Regions from separate parts of the Paenibacillus mobilis genome, predicted to be linked through region 3. Evidence: predicted binding sites of a transcription regulator. Region 3 holds the regulator's gene; each other region holds the start of a gene.
The links. The regulator Rex, encoded in region 3, represses fermentation and respiration genes when NADH is low (regulators of the CRP and FNR family bind a similar motif). The targets are predictions, from matches to a motif close to TTGTGAAATATTTCACAA.
Positions count from the first base shown of each region.

Region 1: the regulator Rex is predicted to act here: its motif matches at 2,280-2,297, upstream of qoxA (cytochrome aa3 quinol oxidase subunit II).
Region 2: the regulator Rex is predicted to act here: its motif matches at 1,510-1,527, upstream of AC3ZPD_RS04210 (polymer-forming cytoskeletal protein).
Region 4: the regulator Rex is predicted to act here: its motif matches at 2,514-2,531, upstream of AC3ZPD_RS14645 (formate/nitrite transporter family protein).

Region 1 covers NZ_JBZCMS010000004.1:198,832-203,045, reverse strand. Annotated here, with positions in the region: gene AC3ZPD_RS09535 (cbb3-type cytochrome c oxidase subunit I) at 1-1,119, opposite strand, end outside; gene qoxA (cytochrome aa3 quinol oxidase subunit II) at 1,141-2,115, opposite strand; gene AC3ZPD_RS09525 (threonine/serine exporter family protein) at 2,499-3,257, shown strand; gene AC3ZPD_RS09520 (threonine/serine exporter family protein) at 3,286-3,723, shown strand; gene AC3ZPD_RS09515 (AEC family transporter) at 3,778-4,214, opposite strand, start outside.
Region 2 covers NZ_JBZCMS010000002.1:225,455-229,668, reverse strand. Annotated here, with positions in the region: gene AC3ZPD_RS04220 (helix-turn-helix domain-containing protein) at 1-120, shown strand, start outside; gene AC3ZPD_RS04215 (multidrug efflux MFS transporter) at 227-1,438, shown strand; gene AC3ZPD_RS04210 (polymer-forming cytoskeletal protein) at 1,589-2,137, shown strand; gene AC3ZPD_RS04205 (AraC family transcriptional regulator) at 2,394-3,281, shown strand; gene AC3ZPD_RS04200 (beta-galactosidase trimerization domain-containing protein) at 3,438-4,214, opposite strand, start outside.
Region 3 covers NZ_JBZCMS010000002.1:371,121-375,334, forward strand. Annotated here, with positions in the region: gene AC3ZPD_RS04875 (cell wall elongation regulator TseB-like domain-containing protein) at 1-444, opposite strand, end outside; gene AC3ZPD_RS04880 (amidohydrolase) at 499-1,797, opposite strand; gene AC3ZPD_RS04885 (redox-sensing transcriptional repressor Rex) at 1,787-2,434, opposite strand; gene dinG (ATP-dependent DNA helicase DinG) at 2,436-4,214, opposite strand, start outside.
Region 4 covers NZ_JBZCMS010000007.1:146,238-150,451, forward strand. Annotated here, with positions in the region: gene AC3ZPD_RS14635 (FAD-dependent oxidoreductase) at 291-1,649, shown strand; gene AC3ZPD_RS14640 (phosphatase PAP2 family protein) at 1,789-2,466, shown strand; gene AC3ZPD_RS14645 (formate/nitrite transporter family protein) at 2,633-3,457, shown strand; gene AC3ZPD_RS14650 (molybdopterin-containing oxidoreductase family protein) at 3,829-4,214, shown strand, end outside.

The DNA.
Region 1 (4,214 bases), on a different contig from region 3:
GCCGCGGTACATCGTGAACAGCCAGTTAAAGATTTTAACCCCTGTCGGAATGGCGATAATCATCGTCGATATCGCAAAGAACACATTGATATCCGCGCCGGAACCCATCGTAAAGAAGTGGTGAAGCCAAGTGAAGAAGGAAACCACACTAATGGTCAGCAACGCGAATACCATGGATTTGTAACCGAAAATCCGTTTTCGTGAGAATGTTGACACGACTTCGGAGAAAATACCGAAAGCCGGAAGGACCACGATATAAACCTCGGGGTGTCCCCACATCCAGAACAAGTTGATGTACATCATCGGGTTGCCGCCCAGGTCAAGCGTAAAGAAGTGACCTCCCGCAAAACGGTCGAGGAACAGCAGCGCCAGCGTTACGGTCAGGATCGGGAACGCCAGAATGATAATGATACAGGTGGCAAATACGGACCAGGAGAACATCGGCATTTTCATGAGCGTCATGCCCGGTGCGCGCATCTTGATCAAGGTGACCATAAAGTTGATGCCTGTCGCCAGGGAACCGATACCCGAAATCTGAATCCCCCAGATGTAGAAGTTTTGTCCTACGCCCGGGTTGTGCATCAATTCGGAAAGCGGCGGGTAACTCATCCAGCCTGCGTCCGGCGAGCCCCCGATGACGAAGGACAGGTTGAACAGCATCGCTCCGACAAAAAACAGCCAGAAGCTCAGCGCATTCAGGAACGGATACGCAACGTCGCGCGCTCCGATTTGAAGCGGGATAATAATATTAAACAAACCAAACATCAACGGCATCGCCATGAACAGGATCATGATCGTGCCGTGAGTTGTAAAAATCTGATTGTAATGCTCGGGCTCCAGGAACTTCATGCCCGGGAGCGCAAGCTGGGTACGCATCAGGATCGCGTCAACGCCGCCGCGGAACAACATGAGCAGCGCCGCAAGAATATACATGATGCCGATTTTCTTGTGATCGACCGTGGTCAGCCAGTTTCTCCACAGCCAACCCCATTTCTTGAAATAGGTCAGCGCCCATAAAATCGCAATTGTCGCAACCACGATGGATACGTCCGCACCATAAATGAGCGGATCCCCCGTGACGAAGAACCACGATGCGAAGTCTTTAATCGAATCTAGCATGGAGGGTCTCCTTCCCTTTCATCAGTGTGCCGGCTGGGCATCGCCCAGTCCATTAACGCCAAAGCCCGTATTCAAGGGCATTCCTTCATTTGTTGTACCCTCTGACGACTCAGAGTTTTGTTTGCCGTCCACCACGTATTTGTAAGCAATTTTGCTGTACAGTCCTTCAGGGAACGAAGAATATTCGGTTTGGCCCATAACGCCCGGTTTGGCCAAATCGGCATAACTTGCTTCCGTAAGCGTGCTGCCGGTATTGCCCTTCACTTTGTCTACCCATTTCTGGTAGTCGGCAGGCTCAACCGCATTCACGTCAAAACGCATTTGCGCAAAATGCTCGCCGGTGAAGTTGGCGCCGGAGCCGAAGTATTTTCCGACTTCGTCAGCTTTCAAATAAAGGGTCATAGACATGCCGGACATCGCGTAAATCTGCCCGCCCAGCTGCGGAATCCAGAACGAATTCATCGGGGAGTCCGCGGAAATTTCGAATCGAACCGGTACGCCTTTTGGAATCGTCAGCGTATTCACCGAAGCGATGTTTTCTTCCGGATACAGGAACAGCCATTTCCAGTCCAGGGAAACTACCTGTACCGTAACCGGTTTTTGCTCGGCATCAATCGGCTTGGAAGGCTCAAGCGCATAAGTATAACGCGCCGTTACTACCGCCAGAACGATGATAACGAGAATCGGCACGCCCCACCATACGGTTTCCAGCACTTTGCTGTCATGCCAATTTGGGGAATAGGCCGTTTTGCGATTCGGTTTGTCGCGATAGCGCCAAACGATGACAGCTGTCAGAATCAGAACGGGAACGATTACGATGCAGCAGAGCAGCGTCGAAATGATGATCAGATCCTTCTGGGATTGTCCCACAGGTCCCTTAGGGTCGAGGACCAGGTAATCCGCTGTGAAGAACATTCCCCAGATCAGCACGCCCAAGGTGACCAGGGTAATAACCACTGCGATCAGCGTTCGAAGCGATCTTGGTTTTTTATCCATCTTTTCCTCTCTCCTTAAATTATTCCTTAATAACTTTGTAACGCCGGACATTGCAGAATTTTTACATTCACAATGCATCACCCATAACCTTACCCTATAAAGATAGCAGAAAACAATATCTCACATGGCTTTTTTAACAAAATTGTCGATTTTTAATTTGATTTTTGTGATTATTTTCTCAAACATTTATTCAACTTGTTATTCCGTATTCTTACTTAAATATATGCAATCTATACCGGATGACCGGATTCAGTTGGAAAAAGAGCTGTATTGTTGCGGGGCTCTCCCCTTTTAGATGTTTAATTCGCGTTTGGACGCAGCGTTGCCGTGATATAATACTTGCGTACATAATGAGCTATACGATCGAAGGAGTGTTTTCAACCATGACGTCCAGGGAGAATCTCCCCCCTTTAAGCCCTATAGATATTTGCATGCTGGCCGGAAAAATCATGCTTCAGAGCGGTGCGGAAACTTACCGCGTCGAAGACACGATGATCCGTATCGCCCAGGCCGTAGGTCTCTCCGGCTCTCACAGCTACGTGACGCCTACGGGGATCATCTTTCAGGCCGGAGGTCCCGAAGCGGCCAAGCTGATCCGGATTGCGGAACGGACCACCGACCTGGAGAAGGTAGCTTCCGTGAACAGCATTTCAAGAAAACTGGTCTCCGGGGAAATCGGACCCGAGGAAGCGGCCGGCCTGCTCCGCGAAATCGATGATTCGTCCCACGCTTATCCAGTAGGCCTGCAAATCGCGGCGGCTTCTATTTCCAGCGGTTGTTTTGCCATCATGTTCGGCGGCAGCGCCTATGATTTTCTGCCCGCCCTAATCAGCGGAGGGCTCGGTTTTTCGGCCGTGATCCTGTTCCATAAACTGATCAACGTGAAATTTTTCGCCGAGTTTACGACTTCGCTGCTGATTGGCCTCGTATCCTATCTGTTCATTTCTCTTGGCTTGGGACGCGAGCTGGACAAAATCATTATCGGCTCGGTCATGCCGCTTGTGCCGGGGCTGCTCATTACCAATGCCGTCAGGGACCTGATGGCCGGCCACCTGGTGTCGGGCTTGTCCAGGGGCGCGGAAGCGATGCTGACCGCCTTTGCCATCGGCGCGGGAATCGCAGCCGTTTTTACCTTTTTATAAAGGCATTTTTCTATTAAAGAGGGATCCTATGTATATGATTACACAGTTACTAACCAGTTTTATCGCCTCGGCCGGCTTCGGCATCATTTTTAACGCACCCAAGCGAACCTTGTTTCAATGCGGGCTTGGCGGCATGATGGGATGGGTCATCTATCTCGTGCTGGATCCTTATTATGATACGGTTATTTCCACGGTAGCGGCGACCTTTGTGGTCGGCGTCATCAGCCAGGTGTCAGCCCGGGTGTACCGGATGCCCGTCATCGTCTTCAGCGTAGCCGGCATCATTCCGCTGGTTCCCGGCGGCCTCGCTTATGACGCCATGCGCAAATTCGTGGAAAACGACTACAACACGGCCATCCAGCTGGCCGCGCAGGCTTTTCTGATTTCCGGCTCGATCGCCATCGGACTTGTGGTTTCCGAGGTGCTGAACCAGCTGCTAAAGAAACAAAAACCGCACCGGGGCTGAGAAATCGAGCCTGCTGGTGCGGCTTTTTTTATAACGAATTACATGCTATTGAAACTACTGCAGAATCCCGATCAATAGCGGGAGGGTCACGAAGGACAACAGCGTGGTCCATAAAATAACCCGGGAAACCGTGCGCGGATCCGCGCCGAATTCCTCCGACATGATCAGCGCGTTCACCGCGGCCGGCATAGCGCACAGCACCAGAAACACCGAAAACATCAGGCCGTGAACACCCAGCAGGAACAGAACGAGACAGGAAGCTCCCGGCGAAAGGACCAGTCTTACGGCCATAGCGACGGCAAATGGCTTCCGCTCCGGCAAACGGGTCTCCTCCCCTTCCCCGCGTCTTCTCCCCGCCATCTGCATCCCCAAAATGCACAGGGCCACCGGCGCGTAGGCCGCCGCCATCATGGAGATCCCCTGTTCCAAGGCCTCCGGCAGGCCAACCTGCGTCAGCCTCACAAAACCCGCCAGCAGCGCCGCATATAGGG
Region 2 (4,214 bases), 150 kb from region 3:
ATCAAAGAGGTGGCGGGCATGCTGGGATATGCGGACGAATTTTATTTCAGCCGGCTGTTCAAAAAAACCGAAGGAGTCAGCCCTTCCGAATATTACAGCATAAATGTCCATGGAGTTTAGGATCTTGCATGTTCCAAAGCCATTTTACTTGATAAGATGAGAATGTGATTGTAAAGTGCGAACCTGCGGCCGCGTTACTCGCACTGCCAGAAAGAAGGCTTTGGATATGCCCATTTGGAAAAGAAACCTGTTCGTCTGCTGGTTCGGCATGTTTGTAACGGGGATCGGTATGAGCCAGATCGCTCCGATCCTGCCGCTCTACATCAAACAGCTCGGCATACAGGACTCAAGTTTGATTACTCAATATACGGGAGTCGCTTTTGGCATTACTTTTATCGTTTCGGCGATATTTTCGCCGATTTGGGGGATGGCGGCGGACAAATACGGACGCAAGCCGATGCTGCTCCGGGCCAGTCTTGGCATGGCGATCGTAATCGGCTGCATGGGGTTTGCGCATAACGTATATATCCTGATCGGACTCCGCTTGCTCCAAGGAATTATCACGGGTTACAGCACGGCCTGTACAACCCTGATCGCTACCCAGACCGATAAAGAGCATTCGGGCTGGGCGCTTGGACTGCTTTCCACCGCGAATATTTCCGGCTCCCTGCTGGGGCCGACCATCGGCGGATTTATTTCCGAGCATTTTGGTCTGCAAAATTCCTTTTTCTTAACCGGCGGGCTGATGCTGGTCGCTTTCCTAACGACCCTTCTGTTCGTTAAAGAAACGTTTACCCGTCAGGATAAACACGTCCTCCGGATGAAAGAGGTGTGGAGCGGGGTTCCTGAAAAAGGATTGACGTTTACGCTGTTTATCACCGCTTTCGTCATTACGGTGGCCATGTATTCGATCGAACCCATTCTTACCGTATACATCACCCAGCTTTCCGGAACTGAAAAACATGCGGCGGTCATTGCCGGCATCACGTTTTCAGCGTCAGGGCTCGCGAATATCCTAGCGGCTCCAAGACTAGGGAAACTGTCGGATAGAACGGGGGCCCATAAGGTTATCCTTATCGCGCTGATCGCGGCCGGTATTTTCTTCATCCCGCAGGCATTTGTCAGCGATCCTTGGCAGCTTGCCGGGCTGCGCTTCCTGGTAGGGCTGGCTGCGGCGGGGCTGAACCCTTCTGTAAATACGCTGCTCAAAAAAATCACGCCGGATACCCTGACCGGCCGGATCTTCGGGTTAAACAATTCGGCTACGTATTTAGGCGCGTTTGCCGGATCTGTATGCGGCGGACAAATTGCCGGATGGTTCGGCTTCCGCGCCGTCTTTTTCACGACAAGCGGGCTGCTGCTGCTCAACGCGCTTTGGGTTTACGTGAAGGCGTACAAACCGCTGAACAGCGGCAAACAAGACCTGCTAAGCAAATGAACTTAAGGGAGAGGTATTTTCCCGGAATAATGTTCACGGGCCGAAAGCCTGTGAGCCTTTTTTTGCACCTATTGTGAAATGAATCACATACTTAAACGGCCAGTTCTATTTATAATTCTCTCAGAAACATCATTAAGGGGGAAATGAACCATGAAAGTAGTCAAAGGTTTGGTAGTCATGGGAATAGCGGCAGCCGTACTGGCCGGTTGCGGTTCCAACAACAACAATGCGGCAAACACGTCTGCAAGCACAGCGGCGGAGCAAACGGATGCCGTTACCACTGCTTCGATCGTCAATCAGGCGGATCCTTTCATCTCTGCGGTGAGCGATAAAGGGAACTGGATCGTAGCGATCCTGAACGACCTTACCGTTGATAAAGACGTGACGGTGTCCGGTGAGTTCCATGACAAAGGCAAAGCCGAAAATGCGATCTACCGCAAACTCGCTTTGTATTCCCAGGATGACAACCATAACATTACAGCCTCTTTCACGCTGACAGTACCTAAGCTGACCGTGCAAAGCGAAAACTTCAAGATCCAGGGCGGTACCGTAAAAGGAGACGTTTATGTTGAGGCAAACGGTTTTACGCTCGACAAAACGGCTACGATCGACGGCAACCTGTACTTCAAGAGCGCTGATCTTCAAGGAACGGCTGTTCTTGACGGCAAGGTAACCGGTGCTAACGAAGTAAAAGAATAAGGAAACGGACACTCCCGGAGTTTCCGGACCGGCCATCCGCCGGCGGCCTGTGGGCCTACCGCTTGAACAGCGGCGGGCTTGCGGGCTTTTTTTAGGGGGAGGAGAGGTTTGTCCGTTCGTTTCTTCATGTTATAGTTCCCTTATAAAACTAAATCGGCTTGCCATTTGGTTCCTGCCGCGATTTTGGTGCACGAACTGTCGGATGCGCGTCTACTTTGTTTGTTAAGCTGTTCATGAGGAAAGGAGGGAAGCTGAGATGAATCCTTTGGAGCCGATGAACAAGGCTATGGCTTATATCGAAGATCATCTGGGCGGTGAAATCGATTATAAAGAAATAGCCCGGCTGGCTTTATGTTCGGAATATCACTTTAAACGGATGTTTTCTTTCCTGTCAGGGGTTCCCTTATCGGAATATATCCGGCGCAGAAGATTAACCTTGGCGGCTTTCGATGTACAGCAAACGGCAACCCGAATCATTGATATTGCATTAGCCTATGGATACCAGTCGCCGGATGCTTTTACAAAAGCTTTTCAGCTTTTTCATGGGATTACGCCTTCGGAAGCCAGAAGCAGCACCCAAGGACATCCGCTAAAGTCCTTTCCCCGCATGACGTTTCAATTAACGATCGAGGGAGGACACGAAATGAATTACCGTATCGTTGAACAGGAGGCTTACCGGATCGTCGGCCTGAAGAAAAGGGTGCCAATCCAGTTTGAGGGCGTCAATCCGGACATTGCGTCCATGTGGGCAAGTCTGGATGAGGCCAAAATCAACCGGATCAAAGCGTTATCCGACAGAGAGCCGCACGGACTGATCAGCGCATCTGCAAATTTTTCTGAAGGACGCATGGAGGAAAAAGGCGAGCTGGATCATTATATCGGGGCGGCGACCACGCAAGTTTGTCCGGAGGACTTGGACAGCCTTGAGGTTCAAGCCGGGACGTGGGCCGTATTTACGGCAGTGGGTCCTTTTCCTCAAACGCTGCAGGAGGTGTGGGGGCAAATTTATGCCGAGTGGTTCCCTTCCTCGGGTTATGAGTCGGCGGAAGGCCCGGAAATATTATGGAATGAAAGCAAGGACGTCTCGTCGCCTCGGTTTAAGAGCGAAATTTGGGTTCCTGTCAGACGTTCGGCGAAAAGTTAGCTGATTTAAGCGTGGGGACTCGCAAAATTGTGACCGGCTGGCTATACAGAGTTATTAAATATTGATCAAAATGAAAGGGTTATGAAAACCAAAGCCACCTCATGGTGGCTTTGGTTTGCCTGCCTGGCTATTGTATGTAATGAATCCAGAAGGCGCCTAAAACTGCAGCACCACCATTTGATGACAGGACCAGGCCGGAATTTCGCTGGTAACCCTTCCATACTCCTGCCGGAAGGGGAGGGGCACTCCTTGCGGAGCCAAATAGACATTTTTCACTTCTTCAGGAACGGCTGCGGTAAAACGGGTATCGGCCAGCGCCGGCAGATCTTCAATCACCTCTACGTTTTGTCCCCTTTTAACAGGAGGCCCGTAAAGCAAGTGAATAATCCAGCGGTTTTCGTCATCCTGCTTCTGCAGCGTAACGATGCCTTGTGCCGGAAGATGAACGTCGATCGTTTTAGTTCCCGAATCGTTTGAGCGGTCAGGCTTGCCAGAAGTGGAGGCCAGCAGACGATCCAGCGCAAATTTTACGATTTCTTTGACAGGCAAACTTCCTTTAAGCGCATAATCCTCAAACAGGCTCCAGGCGATATAAATGCCGTCCGGCCCTTCCGTCATGCCTGGCCCCGCTTCCTGCAGATTGGAAGGGGTATGCTGATGGGAGGAGAAGGTGAACAGGTCGCGGTTGAAATAAGGATTTTCCCGTTTGGCTAGCTTAACGCCGTCCGGCGCGAGCGTCACGTCCTGGCCTTCCGAGTACATGACGAACGAAGCGCTGAGAAGGGAAGAAAGCTCGAATTCCGGCCGGCAGTAGGAAGGTTTAAAAGATGAGTCTCCCTGCCAAACAGCGCCCAGGTTGAACTCGAAACCTGATCCTTCGGGAGATAATCCGGACCGGCCGGTGGCCAGAAGTTTGCCGCCTTTTTCAAGAAA
Region 3 (4,214 bases):
GTTAGAAAAACTGAAGAACCTGTAATAATAGTGATCTTTCTCTTTATAATAAAGCTGCCAGACATACTGGCTATTATATACGCCGGGTACAAGTCGTTTGATATCCGCCTCAGGCATTAATGCTTTAATTTTGGCCTGGATCGCCTTTTTGGTTGAGCTCGCGGAGACCTGCTCCGTATGCGCAGGCTGACCGTCCTGAAGCCACACCATGATAGGTTCTCCCGAACCGTTGGTGCCTTCAACGACCCAGCAGACCCCGTCCCACACCGATTTGCTGACCCCGATCGTTTTGACCAGCCCAGCTTCCTGTTTGGCCCGGAGAATGGCCGCATCCTCCTGCTTCCAGGTGTCCTGCATAATGTATACATAATAACGGTACATCCCAAAAGCCAAAGCCGCCGCAATGACGATTACGGCGAGAATCCATTTTGTTTTTGTTTTCAAACCTGTTTTTCACCTCTCTCCTTGCCTCCGCTTGCTCTGAAGCCGGGAATGGGATCAGCGGGCAAGGAGACCTTCAAATGCCTGTTGAGCTTCAAAGCGAATACGCTGTTCGTCCAAAGTCAGGCATTCGCCGTGTTTGACCACTTGCCGTCCGTCGACCCATACATGCTCTACGTCCTTCGCACCGGCAGAGTAAACGACATGCGAAATATAATCGGTTTTTGGCAGGAAATGAGCTTGCTCAGTATTCAAAGCGATAAAATCGGCTTTCATACCGGACGCCAATTTGCCTGTTTCCTGAAGGAACAGTGACTTAGCACCGTATTCCGTCCCCATTTTCAGCGCCTCAAGCGCCGGAACCGCGGTAGGATCACCGGATACCCCTTTATGAATTAAAGCTGCCAGACGGATTTCCTCCAGCATGTCTAGGTTGTTATTGCTGGCAGGGCCGTCCGTTCCCAAGGAAACCGTGACGCCTGCTTTCAGCAGGTCCACAACTCTCGCTACCCCGCTGGCCAGCTTCAAGTTGCTGCCGGGATTGTGAGAAACTCCTACGTTATTTTCGGCAAGGATTTGAATTTCTTCATCCAGCAGATGAACCGCATGAGCAACAAGCGAAGGTCTGGAGAACAAACCTATTTTCAGCAGATGCTCGACCGGACGCACGCCGTAATCCCTGACGTTCTGCTCCACCTCGGTTATCGTTTCCGACATGTGCGTGTGCAAAGGGAGATCCAGATCATGCGCAGCTTGTACGATCTTTTCGATATAATCGGGCGGACAAGTATAAGGGGCATGCGGAGACATCATCGCCGTAATGCGTCCGTCTGCCGCTCCATGCCACCGCTTCGCAAAACTGACCGCGTCCTGAAGTTTGGCCGTCTGCACTTCCGGCGGGCAAAGACCGATGACGCCCCGTGTCAGGACAGCACGGATGCCGCTTTGTTCCGCAACTTTACCTACCTGGTCCATATGATCGTACATATCCAGGAAAGTGGTAGTTCCGCCTTTCAGCATTTCAAGAACGGAAAGCGCCGTACCTTTGTAAACGTCCTCGCTGGTAAATTTGGCTTCCATCGGCCACATTTTTTCCTGCAGCCACACCTGGAGGGCCAGATCGTCGCCATAACCGCGCAGCAGAGACATTGCCGCATGCCCGTGAGTATTAACCAGGCCTGGCAGGAACAGAAGGCCCGATCCGTCAAAGCTTTCCGTCATCTCTTCGCCTTCCGGCAGCGTTTCCCCGATGTATTGAATACGGTCGTCCTCCACCAGCATATAACCGGTAAGCACCGGTTTATCCGGGTTCATAACCGCGAAAGTTCCGTTTTTAATCAACCATTTACGACTCATTTGAAATTTCCTTTCCCTGATCCAAATAATAAGCCAAGCTGAGCAGATCGGTGGTAAAATCCGCCGCATGCACGCGGACCCCGGCCGGTACCTTCAAAATGACCGGCGCAAAGTTCAGAATGGCCTGAATGCCCGCCTCTACGAGCTGATCCGCGACGCGCTGGGCTTCCCAGTGAGGAACCGTAATGATCCCGATACGGATCCCGAGGTTTTTGACGGTTTCTGTCAGCTCCGAAATAGGCTGTACCGTCAAATAATTGATCTGGCTGCCGATTTTGGCTTCCGCAGCATCGAAGACCGCCACAATCTTCATATTGTCTTTCAGATACATATTGTAGTTGGAGAGGGCCTGGCCGAGATTACCGGCACCTACCAGCGCTACGCTGATCTCCTGATCCAGGTTCAGGATCTGGCGGATTTTTTCAATCAGGTAACCCACATCGTAGCCGATGCCTTTGCGCCCGAAATCTCCGAAATAGGCGAGATCCTTACGGATTTGGGCCGGATTAAGATCCAGGTTTTGTCCGAGCTCTTGCGAGGATACCGTCATGACGTCACGGTTTTGCAGTTCGTTTAAATACCGCAGGTAAACCGGCATACGCCGGACGACGGCATCCGATATTTTTTCCGATTTCATGTTATTCACCCTTTGCTGCGCCTGATTCGGCGCCATTTTCCGTAGGTTCCAGCCACTCCGTGATCCGGGGAACCATCTGGCTCAGCGGCATATGCTCCATTTTGGGTCCCGGCAGGGAATAAAGAAAATATTTGCCGTAATAGGAGTCCAGAATACGCGTATCGTACACAATGACGATACCTTTATCTCTTGAAGAGCGTACCAGTCGGCCAAAACCCTGCTTAAAGCGGATAACCGCCTGAGGAACCGACAGCTTGGTAAACGGATTTTTCTTTTGCTGCTGCAGCCGTTCGCTTTTCGCTTCGACCAGCGGATGGTTTGGCGGCTGAAAAGGCAGCCGGACAATAGCAAGGCTGGTCAGTGCATCTCCGGGAATATCGACGCCTTCCCAAAAGCTGCTTGTGCCGAGCAGGACGGAAGCGTCTTTGTTCTGAAAACGCCGGGTCAGCTTGGTGCGGCTTCCGCTGTCCATGCCTTGGCCGATTACCGTTATATTATGCGCCGACAGCTGCTCTTTAAGCGGTTCATAGACCTGCTTCAGCATGCGGTATGAGGTGAACAGCACCAGCATTCTGCCTTTGGTCGCTACGGCCGACTCCGCAAGGGAATCTACAAGCGTATTCACAAAATGGGCATCCCCTACGCTGCCTTTGACGCTCGGAAAGTCGCGCGGAATGACCAGCAGCGCCTGCTCCCTGTAATTAAACGGGGAAGGCAAAATGGCGGTCAAAAGCCGGTCCTGTTCGCCTGCTTCCTGGAGCCCGAGCTGTTCGATCATGTACTGGAAGGACTTATCGACCGTCAAGGTCGCCGAGGTCATGACCACGCTTTTTTTCTTGTCAAAGAAATAAGTTTTGAGCTGTTCGCTGACATCGATCGGAACCGCGTAAAGCTGCAGCGATTTGCTGCGGTAATGGCCGTTGCCTTCCAGCCAATAAACCGTCTCCTCGCTGTCCAGCTTCATGAAGAAGCGCAGGGAATCCCGTTCGCTGCCCAAATCCTTCAGGAGTCCGCTGATATCCGTAAGCAGGCCTTCAACCCCGTAATCCTCCTGCTCCTCTTTGATCTCGGCCACCATACGTTCGCCTTTCCGCAGCACTTCGCTGATGGAGACATGGATCTGATGCTCCAGCCGGTTAAAGGTGTCCCATTGGTCAGGCCTTTGGGCGGGAAGCAGCCGTTTGACGAATTGCCCCGGCTCTCCCGGCGCCGCGTCGCTCCTCTCCGTCATCAGACCGAACAGAAGCTCGCTTAACTTGTCCCAGCTTTCCTTCACTTCAAGCAGAGCCGGATAAAACGAATCGATTGTTTCTGTCCAGCCGAGAGCCTTTTCCGATCCGGAGGAAGCAAGCTGCGTCCGGAGATTCGGAAACTGTCCGGTGCGGCTGTCCTTAAACAAACGGGTTAAAGTATGAATGATCGAAAAATATTTCATATGCAAACCCAGATGTTTGCCCGCCACGTCCTCCAAATGATGCGCCTCGTCGATGACCAGACGTTCATAAGAAGGCAGCAGCTGATGGCCGGCCTGAATGTCGGTAAAAAGCTTGGAGTGGTTGGTAATTATAACATCCGCTACGCTGGCTTCGTGTTTGGCCCGATGATAAAAACACTTCCTGAAAAAGGGGCAGGAGCGTCCTAAACAGGAATCCGATTCGCTGGCAACCGTTTCCCAGAAATCACCGCCGCGTCCCAAATTCAGTTCCTCGTCGTCACCGGTTTCGGTTTGGCTGAGCCAGATGATCATTTGGGCCGCCGTGATGCTGTCTTCCTTCGGACT
Region 4 (4,214 bases), on a different contig from region 3:
CTTTCCACAAAAGACCTTTGGAGGGAGGAAAGTTGATCTTTTTACCGGGATAATGGGGCCGCGCCGGGGAAAACTAAAGTATATCTTCCTGTGCAATCCACGTACATCCCAAATTTAAAATGTGAACAAAAAACGAAAGTGAAAAAAATCACTTGATATGTGAAAAAAGTCACACTATAATAAAAACATAAACAAGGTGAACACTTTCACAAATAAAATGAAACCCAGTCCCTTTCGTTTGAAAAGTCCGTTTTTATAAATTTTTAAACCCCTTGAGGAGGAATTGCAAGATGAAAATCGCAGTTATCGGATGTACCCATGCAGGCACGGCAGCTATCGTGAATACCGCAAAATTGTATCCTGAAGCCCAAATTACCGTATACGAACGGAATGACAATATTTCTTTTTTGTCCTGCGGCATCGCTCTTTACGTAGGCGGAATGGTCAAAGATCCGGCCGGTCTGTTTTATTCCTCTCCTGAGCAGCTTAAGGAGCTTGGCGTGAAGACCCTTATGCAGCATGAAGTGACCTCTGTAGATGCCAAAGGAAAAACGTTAACCGCACGCAACCTGCAAACCGGGGAAATGCTGAGCGATACGTTTGATAAATTGATTGTCACTACCGGATCATGGCCGATCGTCCCTAAATTCGAAGGCGGAGACTTGGACAATATCCTGCTGTCGAAGAACTACAACCACTCCAACACCATCATTGAAAAATCGCAAAAGGCCACCAGCATTGTGGTTGTCGGAGCCGGCTATATCGGGGTTGAGCTTGTGGAAGCCTTCCAGTTAAACGGCAAACAGGTTACTTTGATTGATGCCGAAGACCGGATCCTGAGCAAATATCTGGACGCCGAATACACGGACAAAATCGAAGCCTCCCTGCAGGAGCATGGCATCCAGCTGGCGCTTGGCGAGAAGGTGACCCGATTTGAGGGCGCGGACGGAAAAGTGAGCACGGTCATTACGGATAAAGGCAGTTATGAAGCGGATATGGTCATTTTGTGCATCGGGTTCCGCCCGAATACGGAGCTGCTGAAAGGCCAGGTGGATATGCTCAAGAACGGGGCAATCATCGTGGACAATTATATGCAAACCAGCTGCCCGGATGTTTATGCGGCCGGGGACAGCTGTGCAGTATACTACAACCCGACCCGCAAACATGCTTATATTCCGCTGGCTACCAACGCTGTCCGGATGGGGACGCTGATTGCCCGCAATCTTATTAAACCGACCGTCTCTTATATGGGTACCCAAGGCACGTCCGGCATCAAAATTTATGAAGACAACATTGCGGCTACGGGTTTGACCGAAATTTCCGCTAAGGAAGCCGGTTTGGACGTAGAAAGCGTAACGATCCATGAAAATTACCGTCCGGAATTTATGCCTACCCACGAAGAAGTGATGCTGAAGGTGGTTTTTGAAAAACAAACCCGCCGCATCGTAGGTGCGCAGCTGATGTCCAAAGCCAACCTTACGCAGTCCATCAATACCCTTTCAGTCTGCATTCAAAGCCATATGACGATGGAAGAGCTCGCCTTTGTCGACTTCTTCTTCCAGCCGCACTACAACAAACCTTGGAACTTCCTGAACACGGCGGGGCTGGCGGCTCTGCCCGAGGTTCCTTCCGTAGAGTTATCCCGCTAATTTAAAAAAATACAAAGGCGGTGCATGGCCGGACAAAAAGTCCTGCCGTGCACCGCCTTTATTTTTTTCGTTGCCACAGCTTTAAAATCACGCTAAAGTGGACAATGTATGTTTACATAGATAGAGGTGTTGCAGAGAAATGAAAGATGAGAAATTGAAAAAAGGTTTATCCTTGGCATTTCTTCTCAGCGTGCTGTGTGCTATTCTGTTTGGTGTGATTGCATGGTCGATCCGAAGAGAATGGATCGCATCTTTCGACCAGACGCTTATACAGCAGGTACAAAGCTGGGAATCGCCCGGCTTGACCCGGTTCATGGAGACGCTCAGCTGGATCGGAACAGCCAAAGTGGTTGTAGCTCTGATTGTGGTTATTATGCTGCTGTTATATTTCGTTCTTGGCCACAGGAAAGAGCTGATTTTTCTTGCAGCCGTAAGTTTGGGAGCTTACCTGCTGAATAATCTGATCAAAGCGGTCTTCAAACGTGAACGTCCCGATCTGCACCGTATCATTGAAGAAACCGGATACAGCTTTCCTAGCGGGCATTCCATGGTTTCCTTCGCCTTGTACGGTTCGCTGGCGTATTTGCTGTGGAGGCATGTTTCTTCTTGGATCGGACGGGTTATTTTACTGGTGCTGAGCGGTTTGATGATTGCAGGTATAGGTTTAAGCCGGATTTATCTTGGCGTTCATTATCCAAGCGACGTCCTTGGCGGATATCTGGCCAGCGGCTGTTGGCTGACGCTGGCGATTTGGCTGGGCGGCAAATGGATCGGCGGCAGCCGGACAAGATCTGCTGAAGGGATAGCCAATCCCTAAAAGTACGAAGCTAATGTTAGTAATATAGGTTCTATTAGGGAACAGAGCTGTGACCAACTTCACAACAGATGTAAGCGGTGCCGTGATGAATGTTACTTTTTGGTTGTAGGAGCAAGGGTACAATAAAAACAAATTTTCCAGAATGGAAACAAAAGGAGATTTTGAAATGGCTTATTACAAACCGAATGAAATTGCTGACCTCGTCGTGGATGTCGGCGTCAAGAAAGCGCGCCTTGGCCTTCTCGCCATGCTGATCTTGGGATTCCTCGGAGGTGCTTTTATCTCGCTGGGTTTCCTGCTTGATATCCGGGTTACCGCCGGAATGCCGAAAGACTGGGGCGGTCTCTCGAGCTTTATCGGGGCTGCGGTATTCCCGATCGGTCTTATTTTGGTTGTTATCGCGGGAGCCGAGCTGTTGACGGGCAACATGATGGCTGTGCCGATTGCCCGTTTTGCCAGCAAGATCAAAACAAGCGAACTCATCGGAAATCTAGTACTTATTACGCTTTCCAACTTTGTAGGTGCCATTTTTATTGCTTACTTTTTTGGGCATGTCGTGGGTTTGACGCATAGCGGCGTTTACCTGGATAAACTGGTCGATTTGGCGGGCCATAAGCTGGACGAAAGTTTTGCCCAGGCTTTCTTCTCGGGCATCGGCTGTAACTGGCTCGTAGCGCTCGCGATTTGGGGAGCCTACAGCACTGATAACACCAGCGGTAAAATTCTCGCTGTCTGGTTTCCGGTTATGGCGTTTGTTGCCATCGGCTTCCAGCACGTTGTGGCCAACATGTTCCTGATTCCGGCCGCCATCTTTGAAGGACACTTCACTTGGGGCCAATATTTCGAGAACTTCGTGCCGGTTTGGCTGGGCAATCTGGTTGGCGGCGCGATCTTCGTAGCCATGGCTTATTACCTGTCTTACCTCAAGCAGGCTCCGGTTTCGGCCAAAGCGACTACAAAACCAGCGGCCTCTAAAGGGACGCGTAAATAAACGCGTAAATAAACGCTAATAAATATCGGCTTACAAAAAAGCTTCGCGCGGGAAAACCGGGCGAAGCTTTTTTGTGTCCATTTTCAGGTAGTACATAAACAAAAAAAGAGCAGAAACCTTTCCGCAGTTCATGCGTCGTTTCTGCCTGTGCCGGGTGCACAAAAGTAGCCATGAATATCGCTTAAGGGGAAGTCACAAGATTCACGGGTTTGCTATCCAACTATCTTTTACCCGTCCAATCCAGGATTGAAACACAAAATGAATCAAGCAATAATAGAATTATAAAATTTTTTATTTTTTATCGAGACAGAGAATCGAGGGGAACCATGCAATCGGAGCCAAGGAACAATACACGAACATCGCTTAGGAAAATGACGGAGCAGGAAAATGGCGTTTTTCCCGCGGTTTGTCCTCTGGATTGCCCGGATACCTGCGGTCTGCTGCTGCACAAGCAAAACGGCAAAATTATAAAAATCGAAGGCGATCCGGCGCATCCGATTACAGCCGGCGCGATCTGCAACAAGGTCCGGAGCATGACGGAACGGGTTTATCATAAACAACGGGTTTTATACCCGCTTAGACGGATCGGCCCGAAAGGGGAAGGACGGTTTGAGCGGATCACCTGGGAAGAAGCGCTTGCCGAAATTGCCGGCAGGTACAAGCAGCTTGTTCAAGAGCACGGGGCTGAATCGATCTTGCCCTATAACTTTTACGGAAATATGGGTTATTTGAGCGTTCAGGGCATGGACCGCAGATT